3 regions of the Halomonas sp. AOP7-E1-9 genome follow, and region 1 is predicted to be linked to each of the others. Evidence: riboswitches for the same ligand, from Rfam matches in the RefSeq annotation. Region 1 holds a riboswitch; each other region holds the start of a gene.
The links. A riboswitch is a leader RNA that binds a small molecule or an ion and turns the genes downstream of it on or off. The one in region 1 is predicted to bind thiamine pyrophosphate.

Region 1 (7,369 bases):
CAATGGTTAAGAAAATCGCCATCGGGTCGTTGGATGCGCTTTCAATTTCAAGCGTAGACTTGAGCCGCTGATTAATATGGATGCCAGCATTACGCAGTAATGAAAAAACCGCAGCGGCGTCGGTGGAGCCGACGATGGCGCCTAGTAATAAACCATCCAACAGGGGGAGCTTTAGAATATAAGCAGCAGCGACCCCGGTAACCATTGATGTGATCAAAACGCCGAGCGTGGCCAATAGCGAGGCTGGCTTCCACACCAGGCGGATTGAGGCGAGGGGCGTTTGTAAGCCGCCATCGAACAAAATCATTGCCAGTGCCAACGTGCCCAGCGCGTGTGCCAAACCAGGATTATTAAAGTCGATACCGCCAATGCCTGCTTCCCCCGCAAGCATACCGGTTCCTAAAAACAGTACGAGTACCGGCATACCCAAGCGAGCTGACAGCTTGCTTGAAATAATGCCGACCAGTAGCAGAATTGCTGCTAGTAAAATAAGTTGGTCCACCAGAAACATACGCACGATTCCTGAAATAACTTGATATGGCCAGACCTTTTAATAATAAATGCCTGGTGTCATGTATGTGGCAAAGAGGCGTTATGCACCTCTGTTAACTGTCGTTATTTGTTAAGCGTAGGGTGGTGCTCTGCAGGGAGGAAGGCCGCCTGGTAAGCCTGGGTTCGATGAGCCAAGGGTATTCAATACGCAGTGAAAAACGGCAGGCGCAATACCAGGCCATCTTTCATGGGCGGGCAGAGCCACCCCGGTATCATTTTGAATTACTACCGGGTTTTGGCGTCGCTTGTCATGGTCCAGGCTAAGGCGATTCAGCGGGTTAGCCAGCACGATCAGCGGTTTGGTGTGATCCTCCAGGGCTGAGTGATGACTTGGCTCAGCAGCCCGCGGCATCACCTCGTGGGGAGCGGCGCACCAAAGCAATAGCGCCAGGCTCCAGAGGCCCACTTGGCCAAGCCGGAGAGACGTCATAGCGGTGGGCATGTATTGCTGAGGCAAAGAGACATCTCCTGGGTGCGCCGTATTATCATCCCTTATTGAGAGGGGAGGTCAAGGGGGTAAACATGCGTTTGCACTGTCTGTGGGGTCTTGTTATCGCTAATCGGGGTTGTTACTAATCGTTAGTTGACGTTTACGTTAACTTGCTGATATACCCTGTTCTTGGCCCTGGGGCAGCTATAGAGACTGCCTCTGTTACAAACACAATCATAATCAGGAGCAAGCGTAATGGCCGTTCGCGAAATTCCCATGATCATTGATGGTCAAGCCGTCCTGTCTCAAAGCCAGGAGTGGCGTGATGTGGTTAATCCGGCGACCCAAAAGGTGGTTGCCCGGGTGCCTTTTTGCACGGCAGAAGAAGTAGAGCATGCGATTGCAAGCGCCCATCATGCGTTTAGAGAGTGGCGCAAGGTACCGCTTGGAAAGCGCATGCGTATTATGCTGGCGTTGCAGGCACTGATTCGTGACAACACCGATGAACTAGCCGCCTTAATCACCGAAGAGCATGGCAAAACGTTGCCAGATGCCAAAGGTGAAGTAGGGCGAGGTCTGGAGGTGGTCGAACACGCCTGCTCGATTACCTCGCTCCAGCTAGGAGAGGTGGCCGAGAACGCGGCAAGCGACGTCGATGTTTATACACTACATCAGCCGCTAGGCGTAGGGGCCGGTATTACGGCCTTTAACTTCCCTATCATGCTGCCCTGTTTCATGTTTCCACTGGCCATCGCGACAGGCAACACCTTTGTGTTGAAGCCTTCTGAGCAGGATCCCAGCTCGACCATGCGCTTGGTGGAGCTTGCCCATGAAGCCGGTGTGCCAGCTGGGGTGTTGAACGTGGTGCATGGTGGTCCTGAGGTTGCCAACCAGATTGTCGATCACCCAACGATTAAAGCGCTATCGTTTATTGGCTCAACCCACGTCGGCTCATTGCTTTACAAGCGGGCGGCAGATGCGGGTAAGCGTATGCAGGCGATGATGGGGGCGAAGAACCACTGTGTGGTTATGCCCGACGCAAATCGCAGCCAAGCCATCAACAATCTGCTGGGCTCAGCATTTGGCGCCGCAGGCCAGCGCTGTATGGCTAATTCGGTCGTGGTGCTGGTCGGTGAGGCGCGACAATGGATTGATGATATTGTGGATGCTGCAGGCCAGATGAAAGTGGGGCCTGGCACCCAACAGGATGCCGATTTAGGGCCGCTGGTATCGCCTGCCGCCAAGGAGCGTGTGTTAGGTCTTATCGAGACCGGTGAAAAGGAGGGCGCAACGCTATTGATTGATGGGCGTAACTGCCAGGTACACGGTTATCCGAAGGGCAATTTTGTGGGACCGACGTTATTTACCGATGTGACTGCGGAGATGACCATTTACCGTGAAGAGATATTTGGGCCGGTACTCTGCGTTGTCAACGTGGAAACACTCGACGAAGCGATTGCGTTTATTAATGCTAATCCTAACGGCAACGGCACGTCTATCTTCACGAATTCTGGCTGGGTGGCGCGGCGCTTTGAAACTGATATAGACGTGGGGCAGGTGGGTATCAACGTGCCAATCCCGGTGCCGGTTGCCTATTTCAGCTTCACTGGCTCACGTGCTTCAAAGCTCGGCGATTTAGGGCCAAATGGAAAACAGGCGATCGCCTTCTGGACGCAAACCAAAACGGTAACGGCACGCTGGTTTGAGCCTGAAAACGTTTCAAGCGGTATCAATAGTACTATTGCATTAAGCTGACGCTTACTTACTAAGCAGTCACTGGTTCTTGTGGGGGCCAGTGACGTTGTTGTACTCAAGGCTTAAAAATCATTCAGCAGGCTCAAGCTTTCTTCCAGTAGCTTTTCAATCGGCTTAAGTTGGCTTTCATGCAATACGAGTAGAGACGGCGCCTCTTTTGGCTGTCCGACAAGGGGCACTAAAAGGGCGAACTCACTCTCCTCTAGATGAAATTCATGAATTTCACGCGGGCCTAAGGCCGTTTGGCATTGGGAGCAGCGGTAGACATCGTCCTCGCCATACACCAACCGGTGATACATTTTAAAAAGCGTATAAAGTGCCAGGCCGCCTTCAAGCGCAGACCAGCGTTCGGGCGTTTTGGGTATATCGTCGGTGACCTCTTGCCCTTCGGCTTTGGCATCGGCGATCACATTTGCTAAAGGCATCGCCAAAATGGCAGGGTCTTCAGAGGGGAGCGGAGCGTTTTGCTTCGTGGCCTGGTCGAAGTCTTTCACCGCGCGCTTTACATCATCTAGCGTATTTAAAACGTAGTCAGCATGCTGTAAGTCGCCAGGCTCGCAGCTACCGTTCTCCCAGCCATGGATCACGCGTAGCGTCATGTCTCCTCGTGACATGGGGCGGGCCAGCAGCATATAAAGCATTACGCGAACGTGAAGCTGGCGCTCATCGGTATTGTTTTCAAACGCACGGTAGGGGTCAGCAAACAGAGTATTGAGCCGCCCTTGCGTATGCTCCTTGGCTTCGGTGTATGACATAGTGGTTTCCTGTAAGCGCGTCGCTTATTCTCCTGTGCGACGCTTGTAACATTAATGTTTTATAACACTAATGGCAGTAAGCTACTTTTATTTTGTAATGCTTTGACTCAGTTTACAGCAGCTTTTGTTAGTCTAGACAACGTTGTAGCGAATGAATAGCAGAAGTAAACCGTTTTCCTGTTAGCTATTTAGCGGCTAAGATACGGTGCGAGTAGCTGCTCATTTTGACGGTTAGCTCGCTTTACATCAGGATACGCTCTCAATTCACTGTCGCCAGGGGAGCCACGTTGCGTGGCTGAGAATGCTATGACGCAGACCCTGGAACCTGAACCGGTTAGTACCGGCGGAGGAAGTGCGACATGCCATACCTAACGTCAGCCGTGCTGGGCGCGGCGCTCTGTTGCTTTGCATTTTTAGGCCTTAAAGCCCGTGGGCGTAAAGGCTCATTGGATGACTTTGTAACCGCTCGTAATTCACAAACCAGCACCACGCTAGGGCTCTCTTTTGTTGCATCTGGTATGGGGGCCTGGATTTTGTTTGCACCGCCAGAAATTGGCGCTTTTATTGGCCCATTGGCCTTGGCAGGCTATGCCCTTGGCTCCTCACTGCCTTTTATCGTCCTTGGCTTTTATGGTCCGTCTATACGCCGGGCTCTCCCTGAGGGGCGGAGCATCGCTGAGTTTGCTGAGGCGTGCTATGGGCGCGGAGTGCGCCACTGGGTAACGCTGGTTTCCGTGGTGTATATGGCCTGCTTTTTAGCCGCTGAATTAACCGCTATTGGAGCGATCACCTCGCTGCTTTCTGATGTTCCGTCGAGCTGGGTGATTATTGGAGTAACGCTCACTACGTTGCTTTACACGGTAAGCGGTGGGCTGCGCGCAAGCCTGGCCACTGACCGTTGGCAGGCATGGTTGCTGCTTGCACTGTTAGTGGTGGTTTCCAGTGTCACCCTTTGGCACTTGCCTGCCATGCCGAGCAGTGCGGCATGGCCCTCTATCGCCACTTCTGATGCGCTTAGTGTGGCACTAACGCTTGTCATCGCGGTTACCGCAGCGAACTTGTTTCACCAGGGCTACTGGCAGCGGGTATGGGCGGCACGTAATGACCACAGTTTGGCCCGCGGGGCTTGGGTAGGAGGGGGCGCCACGGTCATGATCGTTATGGTGATTGGCGGTTTGGGTATGCTTGCTGCCATGAACGGTGTTCCGCTGGGCGAACCGCCCATGCCTTTTTTTGCACTGCTCAATAACGCGCCACCCTGGCTAGCTATAACGGCACTAGTACTTGCCGTTACATTGGTGGCGTCCAGCGTAGATACGCTACAAAGCGGTATTGCCTCACTGATCGTGTCGCGCAGTGAGCAGCCAAGCGTTTCTATCGCGCTCACACGCTGGATGACCGTTTTGCTTATGGTGCCTGTCGTGGTTGTCGCACTTCAAGGTGTGTCTGTTTTACGTCTTTTTTTAATCGCTGATTTAGTCTGCGCTGCAACTGTGGTGCCCGTGCTGCTGGGCTTATGGCGGCGCATGACGCCCCTTGCGGCTATCGGTGGCGGCATGGCGGGTCTATTGGGTGCGATCTTGCCTGGGTGGATGAGTCACGCCAGCATAAGCGAAGGGATAATGGCGGCAAGCTTTCCAAACAGTGTACCCACACTAGCGCCGTTTCTAGGTGCGTTGTTAGCTTCCACGGTGGTAAGCGTGTTATTAGCGTATTTAAGAACCCCTTGGAACCAAGGACAGTTATGATTCGCAGTATTTTGACGACCCCTGATGGCGAAACCCATGAAGGGAACGAAGAGCTTTTTGTCACATGGCAGAATACCCCCGGCAGTCATATATGGATCGATATGCAGGGGGAATCAGCAGAATCTGCTGAGCGGCTACTGGGTAAATTTGAGTGTCACCCCATGGCTATTCAGGATGCCCATAAAGAGCGCGTACCACCCAAAATAGAAGAGTTTGATAACCACGCACTGATTATTTACCGCGGTATTTCATCTTTTGACGCCCAGCTAAACTTTGTTCCTCAGCAGGTCTGCTTTTTTATTGGTGAGTGCTTTTTAGTGACGTTACATCCAGGCGTTGCCATGAGCATTGAGCGGCTCTTTAAGGAGCACGGTAAGACGTTATTAGCGAAATCACCGGAGCAGGTGGCGCTCAAGGTGATGTATATCTCTGCTGGGTATTACATTGATAGCCTGCTTGAATTTGAAGCGGAATTAAGCGATTTAGAAGATGAGTTACATGAAAATGGCAACGATGTATTAATGCGCAAAATTACCATGTACCGCTCCCGGCTGGTTAAGATGCGGCGCGTGTTTAATTATCATAAAGGGATTACCCAAGAGTTAACTGTCTACGACTATGAGCACGTCCCGCGTGAGGAAAGTGAAACGCTGCATGCCATTAACGATGTTGCCGAACGTTTTGAGCGGCTTTATACGCTTACTCAGATGTATTACGACATTTGCGGTGACCTAGTCGACGGTTACATATCAATCTCGTCGCACCAACTGAACATTACAATGCGCGTTCTAACGGTCATTACGGCGATTTTTGTTCCGTTAACGTTTGTTGCCGGTATCTACGGGATGAACTTTGACTACATGCCGGAGCTGCACTATCGCTATGGCTACTTCTTCATTTTAGGCATGATGGCAGGAATCGGTGGCGTACTGATTTGGCTATTCAGACGAAAGGGCTGGTTCTAATTCAGCAGGCTTTTAAGTGGCCTAAAGAGTTTGTTATGGTCGACAAGTCATCTTATTCCTTTGTGTCAAGGAGCCTGACAATGCCTGAACCTACCGCCGTTTCTTCTACGATGGCTGCCATGCTCTTGGTCGGGCATGGTGGGGTCGAACAACTGCATTATCGTGAAGACGTCAAAACGCCGTTACCCGTCCCAGGTGATGTTCTGGTCCAGGTGACGGCGACCGCGAAAAACAATACCGACCGTAAAGCGCGTGAGGGCCTGTATCCCACCAAAGAGAAAGGCGACGTGACGTCCTTTGCTATGGGCGGCACGCCCACCTTAACGTTTCCACGTATTCAGGGGGCAGATGTAGCCGGGCGTATCGTAGCGGTAGGCGAAGGCGTGGATGCCGAGCGTATTGGCCAGCGTGGCCTGCTTGATTTCAATATTTATGCGGATGAGCGCCGGGACATCAATCTAACTCCCGACTACTACGGCCATGGGGCCGATGGCGGCTACGCTGAGTATATTGCGGTACCCGCAGACCAGTTCCACTCCATTGATAATCCCGAACTCCGCGATGCTGAGCTAGCCGCGATGGGCATGTGCTCCTATCAAACGGCGTACCATATGATGACCTCGGCACACATCAAGGCTGGCGAGCGCGTGTTGGTAAGCGGTGCCAGTGGTGGCGTAGGCACCGCGCTCATTCAGCTGTGCCGTATTGTCGGTGCCGTTCCTTATGCGGTCAGTCAGCCTGATAAAGCCGCTGCGCTGCAAGCGTTAGGCGCCGAAGCCGTTATTGACCGTGGCGACCTGCCGACCTTTGTTAACCGCGTCTTAGAAGCTACTGGCGGAAAGCCAATTGATGCGGTGATGGACTTGGTCGGCGGCGAGATGACTGATCTGTTTATCGATACCATGATTGTTGATATGCAGCACCGCCAATCCTATCCGCGCCTTTCCATCGCAGGGGCCAGCGGCGGTAATCTCAGTGAGATCATGTGGACGCGTATTTACCTTTACCAGGTGCAGATATTTGGCGTTTCTCACGGTACTCGTGAAGAAGCCGAGCAGCTAATCACCTGGATTCGTAGTGGTGAACTCAAGCCCGTTCTCCATGCGGCGTTCAAGCTTTCTGAACTGCATGACGCCGAGCGCTATTTTGTTAATCGGGGCAGCA
Region 2 (7,369 bases), on a different contig from region 1:
TTTAACCATGCAAACCGTGTTTTTCGCCATGGTAATCGGTGGGGCTTTAGGTGTTGTGCCCGGTGGCATGAGCCTACCTGACAATAGTCAAGGCTGGGTGGGTTTGGGGCTTTTGGCGCTGCTCTACGCCACCGCGTTCTCGACACTGTTTATTTTTGTGCCGCGCTTGGATATGGCGCGCAACGCCCCGGTCATGAATATCGAACCTGTCGCCTCTTTGGTGATCGGCTATTTCGTATTAGGGCAAACGCTAAGCCCCGGCCAGTTATTGGGTGGGGCGGTCGTGGTGGGTGGTATTGTCGCACTTAGCCTATCCAAAGGGCGGTAAACGTTGCGTTCTTTTCGGACATGTACCACAATGAATCTGTGTAAGGAAACACTGTTTTTTAACGGAGGTACAAGACGATGAAGATGACCGTATTATCACTCACTTCTGCGGCACTCTTGGTCGGCGCAGGTGCATTCGCTGCATCAGCACAGGCACAGCAATCATTGGGTTACCCTGAAGGTTACGTGGCGGGCGACGCCATGTTTTGGAACCTTGACCCTGACCGCGGTTCCTCACGTAACGACGTAGGCCTGCGTTTACGCGGCGGCGCGCAGTTCAATGATTACTTCGCGCTCGAAGGGCATCTGGGTACCGGTGGCTCCGATGGTGATACCAAGCTGGATTACCTGGTAGGTGCTTACGCAAAAGGCATCGCGCCTATTACCCCCAATGCACGCCTTTATGGTCTGGTCGGTGTCACTGAAGTGGATTTCGACCACGACAGAGAAAGCGGTTTCTCCTATGGCGCGGGCGGTGAAATTGATGTCGCCAACAATCTGGCCATCAGCGCTGATTACATGCGTTATCTGGACAAGTCTGCCTACGATTTCGATGCCGCAAGTGTGGGCTTAAAATACCGTTTTTAATGATTAACGCTTAAAACGCGTTAGTGGTGTATCCAACCCTAGGGCCTTTTGGCTCTGGGGGTTTTTTATGGGATTTTTTCTGCAGGCAGCCAAGGGGGCTACTCAATAACGCTCATAAAGCAGAAGCGTGGATCATTGTTAGCTTGCTAATCATTTGCTAAAATACGCTATTCCATTAAGCATGCGCTGGCCATAAGCGCTCTGCGCGTACGCAGAAGGTGCGCAAATCAACGAGTAAAACTTCATGTCCCCTGATCAAAAATTCGCCCGCTGGGTGAAGGTAGCGCTGACTGCCTTTGCACTGCTGTTTATCTATTTCTTGATAGCTGACAGCTTCATGCCCATGACGCCCGAGGCCAGGGTAATGCGCCCGGTTGCCCGTGTAGCGCCAGAGCTCAGCGCGCCAGTGAAAGAAGTGACCGTGCGTGACCATCAACAGGTTGCCAAAGGCGATGTGCTGTTTCGTCTGGACCCCGAGCCCTTTCAGCTTGCCCTTGATCAAGCGCGGCTAAATCGTGAGCAGGCTGAGCGTGAAAACACGCGCCTTGAAGCAGAGCTTGCCGCTGCCCGGGCGGTGCTGGCCTCTGCCCAGGCCGTTGCGGAGGAGCGCAGCAGTGAGCGGCGCCGTGGCGAAGCCCTAGTGGGGCGGCAGAGTATTTCACGCCAGCAGTACGAGCAGCAGGTAGCGGCTGAGCATACCGCCCTGGCAGACGTGGCTTCCGCCGAGGCGAACATACAGAGCCTGGAAGTACAGCTAGGCGAGAACGGAAATACCAACCTGCGCTTGCGCCAAGCCGACAACGCCCTTGAGAAAGCGCAGTTGGACGTCGAACGTACCGAAGTGCGGGCGGCAGAGTCAGGCCAGGTGACGAACTTGCAGCTTCAGGTGGGCGACTATGTTCAAGCGGGGCAGCCAGTGATCGCACTGGTGACTCAGAACATGGATATCGTTGCCGATTTCCGTGAAAAAAGCCTACGCCACGTACTGCCCGGCGACTCGGCTGCGGTGATCTTTGATGCCATGCCTGGGCATATCTTTGAAGGGAAGGTCAGTGCTTTTGATGCTGGCGTGCGGGAAGGGCAACTGACCGCTGATGGGCAGCTGGCGAATATTCCTACCTCTGACCGCTGGGTGCGCGATGCGCAGCGTTTGCGTATTCATGTTGCCCTCAACGAACCCATTGCGGCGCTGCTGCCAAGCGGTGCCCGGGCAACGGTGCAACTGCTGCCGGGGGAACATGCGCTGGCGCACCCCTTTGCATGGCTACAAACGCATCTGATCAGCTGGCTACATTATGTCTACTGATGCGGGTTCTACTACTGCAGGGCCCGTTGATACAAAACCGGCGGATGCCAGCATGTGGTCAATCAATCGCGCGCTGCGTAGTTTTTTTAAGCGCACGCCTCGGCGTAGCGGCGCTGGCCCAGAGGCACCTGCCTACCATCGCCTGAGTGAGAATGCCCTGCGCCAGTGTTTGCGGGTGGCTGGTGGCGGCACGCTCGGGTTCATCATCAGTCAGTTAATGGGTTGGAACTACGGCGTCTTCTTTACCGTTTTTCCGATGTTTTTGCTGGGTATGGTGCCCATTCTGAATATCAGCATTATTCGCCAGTTTTTAGGTAACGTATCGGTGAATGCGCTGGAAGTCAGCCTGGTGGTCGGCCTGCTTAAACATATGCCGGTGGTGATGACGCTGGTCGTGTTGGGTATGTTCCTGTTTCGGTTTAGCTTGATGGCAAAAGGCCCGCTGTTTCTGTTTGGGGCCAATGGCGTATTAACCTTAAGCATTCTGCTGCATTTTGCGAGCTACCCCAGTGTCGATCTAGCTGATTTGTTGGCCTCCAATTTTGTGGCCAGCGTGCTTGCCGTGTTCATCGCCATGCTGATGTACACACTTTTCCCTGACGTTGAGCCCCGCCAACCGCCGCCTAAAAGCACCAAGACGAAAGCGCAGATGCGCCATGAAACGCTGATGGGCGGCATTACCGCGACACTTTCCTTTGTCGTTTTTCAGGTATTTGACCTGCAGGGGTCGCTCTCGGCACAAATGGCGACCATTTTGGTGCTGTTCGCGATGGGCTATGCCGGTGCGCGCGTATCCGCTCGCAAACGTGCCATCGGCACGCTGTTGGGGTGTAACCTGGCGCTGATTATGCAGCTTCTGCTTTACACACAAAGCAATCACTTCCTGCTAGCGATTGTGCTTTATTGGTTGGGGCTATTGCTGTTTGGGCGTGAGCACATACTTGAAGGCGGGGGCTCCGGCATCGGGTTTGGCGGGATGACCACCCTGGGTATCCTGTTTGGTCAATCTTTAGGCCCCAGTCAGGACCTTGTCTATAGCGCCCTGTATCGCTTTTCATCCATGAGTGTGGCGCTGGTAGTAACGCTGCTGTTCATGGCTTGCCTGCATTATGTGCTCAATCTTTGGGAGCCTACGCGACTACCAGAAAGAAAATGAGGTAACTTTTTTAACAAAGGCTACTCTGATAAGGCAGCTGTGATGTGAAGGGCAATATGTTCTTCTCTCCAGCGTGTTTCCTGCTAACGGATTAGAGGTGTATGTCATGAGTGGAAAAGACGATAAAGCAAAAGGCGCCGCTAACAAAGCCGCTGGTAAAGTGAAAGAAGCGGCTGGCAAAGTAACGGGCAGCGAAAAAACGGAAGCCAAAGGCAAAATGCAGCAGGCTAAAGGCGAAGCTCAAAAAGGTAAAGGCGACGTGAAAGAGAGTCTCAAGAAAAAATAGCTTTGCCACGCACGTTAGCGTAACACGTCGACAACAGGGGCCTTCAGGCCCCTGTTTGCGTTTATGCCTTTCGTTTTCAAACCGTTTTACACTTCCTGATACAGCTGGCTTCCCGTTTTTCGAAACTTCTCCGCCTGCTCTTCCATGCCGCGCTTAACCGACTCCGCGTCGTTAGTGCTTTCTGGCGTGCGGTCGCGGTAGGTGTCGCGTACTTCCTGGCTAATCTTCATTGAGCAGAACTTGGGCCCACACATAGAGCAAAAATGCGCTACCTTCGCGGAATCCTTGGGCAGGGTTTCGTCATGAAATTCCCGCGCGGTGTCCGGGTCTAGCCCCAGGTTGAACTGGTCTTCCCAGCGGAATTCAAACCGCGCCTTGGAAAGCGCATTATCACGCCGCTGTGCTGCCGGGTGGCCCTTGGCAAGATCCGCCGCATGGGCGGCAATTTTGTAGGTAATAATACCGGTCTTGACGTCATCTTTATTGGGCAGGCCCAGGTGCTCTTTCGGCGTGACATAGCAGAGCATGGCACATCCAAACCAGCCGATCATCGCCGCCCCAATGCCCGAGGTAATATGGTCGTAGCCTGGTGCGATATCCGTGACCAACGGGCCGAGTGTGTAGAAGGGCGCCTCGTCGCAGTACTCCAACTGCTTGTCCATGTTCTCTTTGACAAGGTGCATGGGCACGTGGCCGGGGCCTTCAATCATTACCTGCACGTCGTGCTTCCAGGCAATGTGGGTCAGCTCACCCAGGGTTTTAAGTTCGGCCATCTGCGCTTCGTCATTGGCATCGGCGATAGAGCCTGGGCGCAGGCCGTCACCTAATGAAAACGCCACATCGTACTGCTTGCAGATCTCGCAGATCTCCTCGAAGTGGGTATACAGAAAGCTCTCCTGATGATGGTACAAACACCATTTGGCCATAATCGAACCGCCGCGCGAGACGATGCCCGTTACCCGGTTGGCGGTCAGCGGCACATAGCGCAGCAAAACGCCTGCGTGAATGGTGAAGTAATCCACACCCTGTTCGGCCTGCTCGATCAACGTATCGCGAAACACCTCCCAGGTCAGGTTTTCGGCCACGCCGTTGACCTTCTCCAGCGCTTGGTAGATGGGCACCGTACCGATAGGCACTGGCGAGTTACGCAAAATCCATTCGCGGGTTTCGTGAATGTTCTGCCCGGTGGAGAGATCCATGATGGTATCCGCGCCCCAGCGAATCCCCCAGGTCATTTTGTCGACTTCTTCTTCAATCGACGAGGTAACGGCCGAGTTGCCCAGGTTGCCGTTAATCTTGACCAGAAAGTTACGCCCGATAATCATCGGCTCGCTTTCAGGATGGTTGATGTTATTGGGAATAATCGCCCGCCCGCGAGCAACTTCATCGCGCACAAACTCCGGCGTAATCTCTTCTGGGATGCTGGCGCCGAAGCTTTGGCCGCGATGCTGGTGGCCCAGGATTCTCTCCACCTCGGCATCGCCCAGCGCTTGGCGGCGCTGGTTCTCGCGCAGGGCGATAAATTCCATTTCCGGCGTGATGATCCCTTGGCGGGCGTAGTGCAGCTGGGTAACGTTTTTGCCTTCTTTTGCCCGACGCGGCGTGCGTTTCAAATCAAAGCGCAGCTGAGCCAGCATGGGGTCGTTGGCGCGGCGTTTGCCGTACTCAGACGTATGGCCTTCTAAAAACTCGGTGTCGTCGCGTTCCTCAATCCACACCCGGCGAAGCGCGGGAAGCCCACGGCGTAGATCAATCTGGGCGTTGGGGTCGGTGTAGGGGCCAGAGGTGTCGTACACCAGCAGCGGCGGGTTCTGTTCATCCACGCTGGTCGTTTTGGTCGGCGAGAGACTGATTTCCCGAAACGGCACGTGGATATCCGGGCGCGAGCCTTCAAGATACACCTTGCGTGAACCGGGTAGTGGGGAAATCGCGGCGGCATCGACCTGGGCGGTTTCGGCTAGAAAGCGGGCTGTCTTCTGGGTAACGGTTTTGTTCACGGTTATATCCTTGTTATTGGAATTAATGGGAAAGGTCCAGGCCCATCTGCCAGAAGTCGATTTCCAGGCGCGTGGCATCGCGGAAAATTTTGCTGAGCTCATTAAAGCGGGCAGGGGTGACGTCGGCGAGGCGAGCATCCAGCCATTCAAGCTCGGCTTGCATGGCCGCCTGAAACTCCTCGCTTTCGTACATCGCAATCCAGGCATCAAACGGGTTGTGTGTGCCGCGTAGCGTTGTGGATTTTGCGTTCAACCAGTTGGCAATCTCGCCATAGCCCACCAGGCAAGGGGCAAGTGCCACGTGTAAATCCAGCAGGTCGCCACGGTTGCCGGTATCCAACACGTAGCGGGTGTAGGCCATGGTCGCCCGAGCTTCTTGTAGCTCGGCAAGTGCCTCCTCGGAAATACCCCACTCGCGACAAAAGCCCACGTGCAAGCCCAATTCCACATCCACAATGGTTTTTAAACCTTCATGGGCATGGCGCAAATCGGCAAGCGTAGGGCTTTTGTAGGCGGCCAGTGCATAGGCGCGAGCGAAGTGAATCAGAAACAGGTAATCCTGCTTCAGGTAGTGGCGAAATGACGCTTCAGGCAACGTGGCGTTGCCCAGCTGGCACACAAAGTCGTGCTCAATGTAGGCGCGCCAATCGTCATGGCAGGCAGTGGTTAAATCAGTAAAGCGGTAGCCCATACATCCTCCGGTGGTGGTGATCCGAAGGGCAGGCGAAAAGATCGAGGAAATGGCACGGAAGGGTGGCGAGCGATTGTGGGAGAGAGCTAGCCAGTGCCATCGCTTGATCCCTACGCCGGTACCCGCGCTACATCAAAAGCAGCGCATTAGCCGGATCAGGTTCAGCGGGACCAGCGCTTGGCAGCAAAATTGCTACGCCCTGCGCCATCTCAGCCGGATTCACCGGCACCCCGTCAAGCATTCAACTCAGCGAGTCTAGGTGGCGGTGGAGGGAGATGCAAGGGGGCGGACGACGGTGCTATGTGTTAATTTGAATCGATTATGACGATTAACACTCATCATTACAGCGTGATGCGATCAGGAAGTACTGACATTGACCACCGATAACAAAACGGGTTGGGAAGCCTTCTATCGCGCCAATCAAACGCGAGCCGCCTCGCCGCTGTTACGCCGCGCTTTGGGGGACGAGTGCTTACCCAAAGGCAACGGCCATGCTATCGATTTAGGATGTGGAGGCGGCATCGAAACCGCACTACTGCTGACGTCAGGGTGGAAGGTCTTGGCGATCGACAAAGCGCCCAATGCCATTGTGCGAGTAGAAACACTAAAAGCTGAATTGCCCAGCGCTGATCTGACAATTTTGACTTCGAGTTTCGAGGAATTGAAAGGCCTGCCATCGTCATCCTTGGCCCACGCCGGGCTAAGCCTGCCGTTCTGCGAGCCAACGCACTTTCCCACACTGTGGGACATGATCCTTTCAGCGCTTGAGCCGGGAGGGTTATTTGTCGGGCACCTCTTCGGAGACAGGCACGATTGGGCCAAGCATCCAGCAATGAGCTTTCACTCGATGCAAGAAATAGAAGCGCTATGCGATGGTCTGAAAATTGAGCTTTTACGCGAAAGCGAAGGAGAGGGCGGGCAGGTAACGCATCACTGGCATCGGTTTGATCTGATTTTAAGAAAACCAGTGATTTAACCGAGACGTTGCTTATTTGTGGCAGCTGCCACGTGCTTTTCT
Region 3 (7,369 bases), on a different contig from region 1:
GTACCTGAAGACGCGCAGGCGAACTACGCCTTCGGGTACTCAAAAGAGGATGAGCCGATTCGGGTGAACCCCGGCGTACTGGATGCAGAGGCCTACGGGGTAAAGTCGAATAGCGCCGATATGCTGGCGTTCATTAACGCCAACATGGACAGCTCAGCGGTGGATGAACCGCTGCGCGAAGCACTGGAAGCAACCCGGATGGGCTACGTCAACATGGGCGATATGACCCAAGGCCTCGGTTGGGAACGCTATGCCTACCCTGTGTCGCTTGACCAGCTACAAGCAGGCAATTCGCTGGAGATGGTGCTGGAGGCTAACAAGGCCGAGCAGCTTCAGACACCGCTACCGGCAGATGACGATGTGTGGTTTAACAAGACGGGCTCAACCAATGGCTTTGGCGCTTATGTCGCCTTTGTACCCAGCCAGCAAATAGGCATCGTGATGCTCGCCAACCGCAATTATCCCAACCAGGCACGTATTGAGGCCGCCCACCATATTCTGACGACACTTGCGGCGACGCCCTGAAAAAAACCGCCTTTATGCCACGAGCCTTCCTAAAGGCTCGTCATTAAAGCGCTCTTTTATGCATTGCATTTTGGGTGGTGGATAAGGAGACTTGCACTACCGCGATCCCCCCACTGCAAAGAGCCAACACCATGCGCCTTAACGCCGACTTTAGCCACTTTGCCTGCGTAACGCCGGACCAATATCAATGGGTCGATTCGCCCAGTGCAGGCGTCACACGCATGATGCTTGATCGCATCGGCGAGGAAGTCGCCAGAGCGACCAGCCTGGTACGCTACGCGCCCAACAGCCAGTTCACCTCACATACCCACGACGGCGGGGAAGAGATTCTTGTACTAGAGGGCGTGTTCGGTGATGAGCACGGCCGCTACCCCGCGGGCACCTATCTGCGCAATCCTATCGGTACGGGCCACACCCCGCACATAGGCGATGAGGGCGCGCTCATCCTGGTGAAGCTTCACCAGTTTGCAGCCAATGACATTCTTCAACTGGCCGTACCTGCCCACCGTTTACCTTGGCAGCCGGACCGCCGCCCAGGCATTACCTATAAAATGCTGCATACCTTTCACCAGGAGCGCGCCAGCCTGGAGCGGTGGGAGGCGGGCGTGACGATTGCCTACCCGACGCTGGGTGGTGGCCTGGAGGCGTTTGTTCTGGAAGGCACCTTGTGCGACGGCGATACCGAATACCCGACGGGCAGCTGGTGTCGCTACCCTCCCGGCGCCGCTCCCCAACTTAGCGCGGGCAGCGCAGGGGTCAAGCTCTACTTAAAACGCGGGCACCTGCGGCTTGATTAACGAGTCAGGCCAAGAAATGGCAGCAGCGTAAGCAGTGCCACCATAACGACCGCCACCATTACCAGGGTGACCTGAAAGGGATGCGCCGCCAAGCGGCGCCATAAGGTAGGTGCATCGCCTTGGCTCACGGCCTCGGCGTGCGCTTGCCGAGCCTTGGTGAAGCGCTCGGCTTGATACACCGCCAGTGCTGCTTCGGCCGCCTCACGCTGGGTTTCATCACGCAGCCAGATCGCGTCCACCCCTAAGCGGAAAAAACCGGCCTGCGTTTCATAGGTATCAAAACCATGTTCTGCCAGTAGTGAGCGGACTTCCATGGCTTCTTCATCGGTAACGTAGCGCAGCCGAAACAGCAAGTGTGCCATATCAGTCGCCCATCGCCGCCATTAGGTCGGCCTGGATAACTTCGATCCAATAGCCGTCCGGGTCTTTCACAAAAATGACGCCCTGCATTTTGCCTTGATCCGCCCGCTTTATGAACGTCACATCGTGCTCATCAAACCACGCCTGGGCCGCTTCCAAGTCCGGCACGCTAAAGCAGATATGTCCAAAGCCCTGCGGTTCGGCATTGCCATCGTGGTAGGCAAAATCGTCCTGGTCTTCGGTGCCCCAGTTATGGGTAAGTTCTAACAACCCCTTTTGGCTGAAGGTCCAGGCCGTACGCGCCTGGGTATCTTCCGGCACCTGGTCGTTGGCTTCCAGGTTCGCCAGAAAGTAGAGCGAAAACTGCATCTCTTCGAAATCCAGCCGACGCAGCACCTGCATGCCAAATACCTGGGAGTAAAAGGCCAATGAACGCTCGGGGTCTTTCGCCCGCAGCATCGTATGGTTTAAGCGAAACCCTTGGGTTTGCGCAGGGGCCGGACGAACGCCTTTATGCTGTTCACCTTGCAAAGTCATCTTGGGCTCCTTGTGGGGAATTATGCTGTTAAATGAATTGATTGAGCGGTTATCTTTGACAAAAACCATACCGTGTACAAGCCTATCTCTAACCGTTTCACACCGCATGATACCGTTGTGATGACATACCATGAGGGCAGAACAGCCATTATTCCAGCCCCGCTTACCCTACCGGCCTCCCCTTACACATCGCCTGCGCTTTACAGCACCGCCCAAGGCAAGGATAGTAGCCTGACGACAGGGGCGCTTGAGACGCTCAAGCTGAGATGCACCCTTAGAACCTGAACCGGATAATACCGGCGTAGGAAGTCGCGGTGTCATCACACCCGATCTACGCTGTGAGGTGGCCATGACATCACTCCCGCTGAGCGACGCGCTTTCCGCTGTACAACGCACCACGCCGTTAGTGCACTGTATTACCAATTTTGTAGCGATGAACAGCACAGCTAACTGCCTGCTGGCTGTCGGCGCTTCCCCTGCCATGCTGCATTCAACTGAGGAAGTCGCTGAGTTTACTCGCTTGGCCGGGGCACTTTCGATCAATATCGGCACGCCTTCACCACACTGGGCAGAAGGTATGCAACTTGCCGCCAGAACGGCCAACGAGAGCAATACGCCTTGGGTATTGGACCCGGTTGCGGTGGGCGCCACTTACTACCGTCAAACGCTTTCACAAACGCTATTGGCTTTTAAGCCCAGCGTGATCCGTGGCAATACCTCAGAAATCATGACGCTTTCCGGCTTGACCCACGCGGGCCGAGGAGTGGATGCCACAGCCTCTACGGATGAAGCGCGTGAGGCTGCCATAAACCTCGCCAAGCAGCAACGCTGTGTTGTCGCGATGACCGGCGTTCAGGATTTTATTACCGATGGCACTCAGCACTGGCGTCTGAGCGGCGGGCACGCGCTTATGCCGCGTGTCACTACGCTTGGCTGTGCGTTAAGTGCCACCGTTGCCGCCTTTGTAGCGGCCAGCCCCGAAGCTCCCTTGAACGCCACGTTAGCCGCACTTACAAGCTTTGCTATCGCGGGTAGCCGCGCTGGACAACAGGCGGCAGGCCCGGGTAGTTTTCAGGTAGCCCTGTTGGACGCCTTGTATCAGCTAACACCTACAGACGTCCGTCAGTTTACCGGGCTGGAGGAAGGCTAATGCGTTTTGATCTTTCGCTTTATCTGGTCACTGACGCTCAACTCTGTAAAGCCGCAGGGCTAGAGCGCACCGTGATTGAGGCCGTCAAAGGGGGCGTCAGCTTTGTTCAACTGCGCGATAAACACGCAAGCGATACCGACATGATTGAACAGGCCAAGCGTTTGAAAGCCGCCCTGGCGGGTAGCGGGGTACCGCTGGTGATTAATGACCGCTTGAACGTTGCCTTGCAAAGCGGCGCCGATGGGCTGCATGTCGGCCAAAGCGATACAGCGGTTCAAGAGGCACGGGCAGCCATGGGGCCAGAGGCAATTATCGGGCTTTCGATTAATACGCTTGAGCAGCTTCACGCAGCCCCCGTGGCCCTGCTCGACTACGTGGGCCTGGGCCCGGTGTTTACCACCCAAAGCAAGCAGGACCATGCTAAACCGTTGGGGTTTGAAGGCCTGGCTCAATTAGCCGCGGCCTGCACCTTGCCAAGCGTGGCCATTGGCGGGCTCAAGGCTGAACACGCCCAGCAGGTCGTTGCAGCCGGTGCCAATGGCTTGGCGGTTATCTCCGCCATTTGTGGCCAGCCTGACCCTTACCAGGCCGCACGGGCGTTGGCTCGGCCATGAACCAGCTCGACCATATTGCCGCTTTTGTCAAAGTTGCCGAGCTTGGCAGCTACACGCGGGCCGCTGAGGCGTTGGATCTTTCCCGCACGCGGGTATCACGCGTTGTCATGGCCCTTGAAGAGACGCTCGGGGTGCGGCTTATTCAGCGCACCACGCGGCGCCTGCATTTAACCGCCGAGGGCGAGCGCTACCTTGCGCATGCCCAAGCGATTTTACAGGCCCTTGATGAGGCTGCCGCCGACGTAGGCAGCGGCATTTCTGAAATAAGCGGCCGTTTACGCATCAACGGCCCCATGAGTTTTGGCATGCGCCACCTCTCCCCGCTGGTGGCGCGCTTTATGGTGGCATATCCTGGCCTGGATGTACGCCTGGATTTAGGTGACCGCCGCGTGGATCTTCTCGAAGAGGGCTACGATGTGGCCATTCGTATTGGCAACCTGCCCGACTCAAGCCTGATCGCCAGGCGCCTGACGCGCTGTCAAATGCTGTTTTGCGCATCTCCGGCGTACCTTGAAACCCATGGCGTGCCGGCAAATGCAGAGGCGCTTGCGCACCACCGCTGCCTGCGTTACCGCAGCGATTTAGCCAATAGCAACTGGCGTTTTGAACATATGACACTGACACCCCAAGGCCCGCTTGAAAGCAACAATGGCGATGTTTTAACCCATGCCGCCGAGGCAGGCATCGGTATCGCTCATCAACCCAGCTTTTTGGTAACGGAGAGCATTATCGCTGGGCGGCTGGTTCAGGTACTGCCGCACATCCCCCCCAAGATGCTGGATATTCATGCCATTTACCCTGCGCGACGCTTTTTACCTGCCAAGGTAGAGCGGTTTATTGAGTTGTTAACGGACGCCTGGGGTAGCCCGCCTTACTGGGAGCAGGAGATGGGATTGTCGCCTATTTCGCAACAGTGATGTTTGGTACGCGTGGATTATCTCTGCCGTCAATGAACGTAAAGTGTCCCCATTGAACTTTCAGCACTGCCCAATGGAGATACCCCATGAATGCATCTTCTTCCACCATGAGCACGAACCTTCAACCCCACGCCATCGCTCTGCTGCGACTATCACTTGGCGTGATGGCACTCGCCCATGGCCTGACCAAGGTGTTTGTGTTTACCCTGCCGGGCACGGTCGCCTACTTTGAGTCACTGGGCCTACCAAGCGTTATAGCCTACTTAACGATTCTGGGAGAAGTTGGCGGCGGCCTGGCCTTGATTCTGGGTATTTATACGCGCTGGATTAGCCTTGCAATGATTCCTCTGCTGCTGGGTGCTACGTCCGTGCATCTTGGCAACGGCTGGGCGTTTACCAACGCTGGCGGTGGTTGGGAGTTCCCGGCATTCTGGACCGTTGCCCTGCTCGTGCAGGCAGGTTTAGGCGGCGGCAGCTTTACACTGAACCGCCGCGTTAGCTAATCGCGTTAGGCGCACCCAAACGAGTTTATCTATCACCTTTTCTCCGCCATGCCTTTGCTCGCGCCCTGGTCACTGCCAGGGCCTTCTGCCAGGAGACGTTGTTATGCTACCCAGTCTTTTTATATCCCACGGCTCTCCCATGCTGATCCTCACCCCTACGCCTGCCCATCACTTTTTACGTTCGCTGGGCAAGCGACTGACGCCCAAGGCGATCATTGTGGTTTCGGCGCACTGGGAAAGTCAGACGCTGAAAGTCAGTAACAGCCCTTCGCCAGAAACCCTTCATGACTTCGGCGGCTTTCCCCGCGAACTGTTCGAGCAGCAGTACCCGGCACCTGGCGAGCCTGCACTGGCCAACCGCTTGGCCAAATTACTGGGGGCCTCAGAAGTGGAACGAGGGTTTGACCACGGCACCTGGGCACCTCTTTCGCTGATGTTTCCCAAGGCGGATATTCCTGTCGTTACGCTATCGCTGCCTGTGCGTTGGTCTAACGACAAGCTCGTTGAGCTGGGTAAGCGCCTGGCGCCACTGCGTGAAGAAGGTATTCTAGTGATCGGGTCGGGCAGCCTGACCCATAACCTTTACGAAACCATGCCGCTTGATAACCCGATGCCCAACTGGGTCGGCGCTTTTGCAGAGTGGGTCGATACTCAGCTTGTGAACAATGACCGTGAGGCGTTGCTTGCCTGGCAAACGGCCCCCGAAGCGAGCAGGAACCATCCAACGCCCGAGCATTTTCAGCCGTTACTGGTAGCCATGGGCGCAGGCGATGATGTCACACCGCTCCACCGCAGCGTTGAGCATGGCGTGCTGGCAATGAACGCGTACGCCTTTGCCTAGCCTAAGCGATTGCGCGCGTACGTGTGCACTGGTGAAAAGCCGTTGTGGGTCGTGACATCAACCATAAAAAAACCCCACCAGCTCATAAAAGCTGGTGGGGTTTTTTGACATTTAAAACAAGGCTTAAAGGCTTGCGTTGACCACCATGCACTCCATGCCTTGCAGTTGTAGTTCACGGCAGGCTTCACGGGCGCGATGCTCATCCAAAGCCACCAGGCGAGCACGGTATACCGGCGTCTGGCCTTCAAGTGTATCCACCTCCACGCGCCCGGCCAAGTTTTGCGTTAAGCGTTGGGCCGCTTGTTGGGCCAGCTGTTGAGCCTGCCCTTGCTGGCTAAATGCACCCACCTGGATACCCCAGGCGCCGGCCGGGGGAGCTTCCACCAAGCGCTCACTTTGAATAAAGTCCTGCAAAGGGTCAGCGTTAGACGCGCGGGACGCCTCGGCCGGGCCTTCAACGGTGATCGTGGCCAGTTGCTCGTCTACGCTGGTATTAGGGGCAGGTGACAGCGTGGTCGTTTCAATACTGGCAAGCATTTGGCTTGGCGCAGGTGTTGGCGCCTTGGGGGGTGCCACGGGAGGTGTAGAACCACCAAACCCCATAAACTCCTGAGAAAAACTGGTATTGGCGACCCATGTACGCTGATCGCGCAGCTCAGCGCGCATAAAGCCTCGGTCGAGTAAATCGGCCATATGAGTATCACGCGATGAAGAGCTAAACCCTCCCATCACAATGGCAACCAGCCGCCGGCCATCATGCACGGCAGTCGTCGCGACGTTAAAACCAGAGGCACGAATAAAGCCGGTTTTTAAGCCATCAGCGCCAGGGTAGTCGCGCACCAGCCGATTATGACTGGTGTGGCGCTTGTCGCGATAAGTAAATTCCTGAAGACCGAAGTAATGGTAATACTGTGGAAAATCCTGCATGACACGCACCGAGAGCGTGAGCATGTCCCGCGCGGAGGTAATTTGCTGGTCATCAGGAAGCCCGGAGGCGTTGCGGAAGGTCGTGGCTGTCATACCTAACTCTCGCGCCTTTTCGGTCATAAGCCGCGCAAAGCGCTGCTCGCTACCGCCCAACGCTTCAGCCACCACAACGGCGACATCATTCGCCGAACGCACAGC

Region 2: it holds a riboswitch for thiamine pyrophosphate, as region 1 does, so the genes downstream of both, tenA (thiaminase II) here and ACT3R4_RS10085 (SLC5/6 family protein) in region 1, are expected to answer to the same signal.
Region 3: it holds a riboswitch for thiamine pyrophosphate, as region 1 does, so the genes downstream of both, thiM (hydroxyethylthiazole kinase) here and ACT3R4_RS10085 (SLC5/6 family protein) in region 1, are expected to answer to the same signal.

The regions. Positions count from the first base shown of each region.
Region 1 covers NZ_JBQSVC010000015.1:2,597-9,965, reverse strand. Annotated here, with positions in the region: gene ACT3R4_RS10105 (potassium/proton antiporter) at 1-511, opposite strand, end outside; gene ACT3R4_RS10100 (hypothetical protein) at 623-1,009, opposite strand; gene ACT3R4_RS10095 (CoA-acylating methylmalonate-semialdehyde dehydrogenase) at 1,238-2,737, shown strand; gene ACT3R4_RS10090 (hypothetical protein) at 2,800-3,492, opposite strand; TPP riboswitch at 3,758-3,862, shown strand; gene ACT3R4_RS10085 (SLC5/6 family protein) at 3,852-5,240, shown strand; gene corA (magnesium/cobalt transporter CorA) at 5,237-6,205, shown strand; gene ACT3R4_RS10075 (zinc-binding dehydrogenase) at 6,286-7,369, shown strand, end outside.
Region 2 covers NZ_JBQSVC010000011.1:366-7,734, reverse strand. Annotated here, with positions in the region: gene ACT3R4_RS08355 (EamA family transporter) at 1-328, shown strand, start outside; gene ACT3R4_RS08350 (porin family protein) at 406-915, shown strand; gene ACT3R4_RS08345 (HlyD family secretion protein) at 1,160-2,221, shown strand; gene ACT3R4_RS08340 (DUF2955 domain-containing protein) at 2,211-3,377, shown strand; gene ACT3R4_RS08335 (CsbD family protein) at 3,484-3,663, shown strand; gene thiC (phosphomethylpyrimidine synthase ThiC) at 3,750-5,660, opposite strand; gene tenA (thiaminase II) at 5,683-6,351, opposite strand; TPP riboswitch at 6,442-6,594, opposite strand; gene ACT3R4_RS08320 (class I SAM-dependent methyltransferase) at 6,725-7,327, shown strand.
Region 3 covers NZ_JBQSVC010000008.1:124,200-131,568, forward strand. Annotated here, with positions in the region: gene ampC (class C beta-lactamase) at 1-525, shown strand, start outside; gene ACT3R4_RS07125 (cupin domain-containing protein) at 657-1,322, shown strand; gene ACT3R4_RS07130 (DUF6164 family protein) at 1,319-1,684, opposite strand; gene gloA (lactoylglutathione lyase) at 1,686-2,219, opposite strand; TPP riboswitch at 2,449-2,544, shown strand; gene thiM (hydroxyethylthiazole kinase) at 2,569-3,369, shown strand; gene thiE (thiamine phosphate synthase) at 3,369-3,983, shown strand; gene ACT3R4_RS07150 (LysR family transcriptional regulator) at 3,980-4,900, shown strand; gene ACT3R4_RS07155 (DoxX family protein) at 4,987-5,403, shown strand; gene ACT3R4_RS07160 (DODA-type extradiol aromatic ring-opening family dioxygenase) at 5,507-6,244, shown strand; gene ACT3R4_RS07165 (D-alanyl-D-alanine carboxypeptidase family protein) at 6,368-7,369, opposite strand, start outside.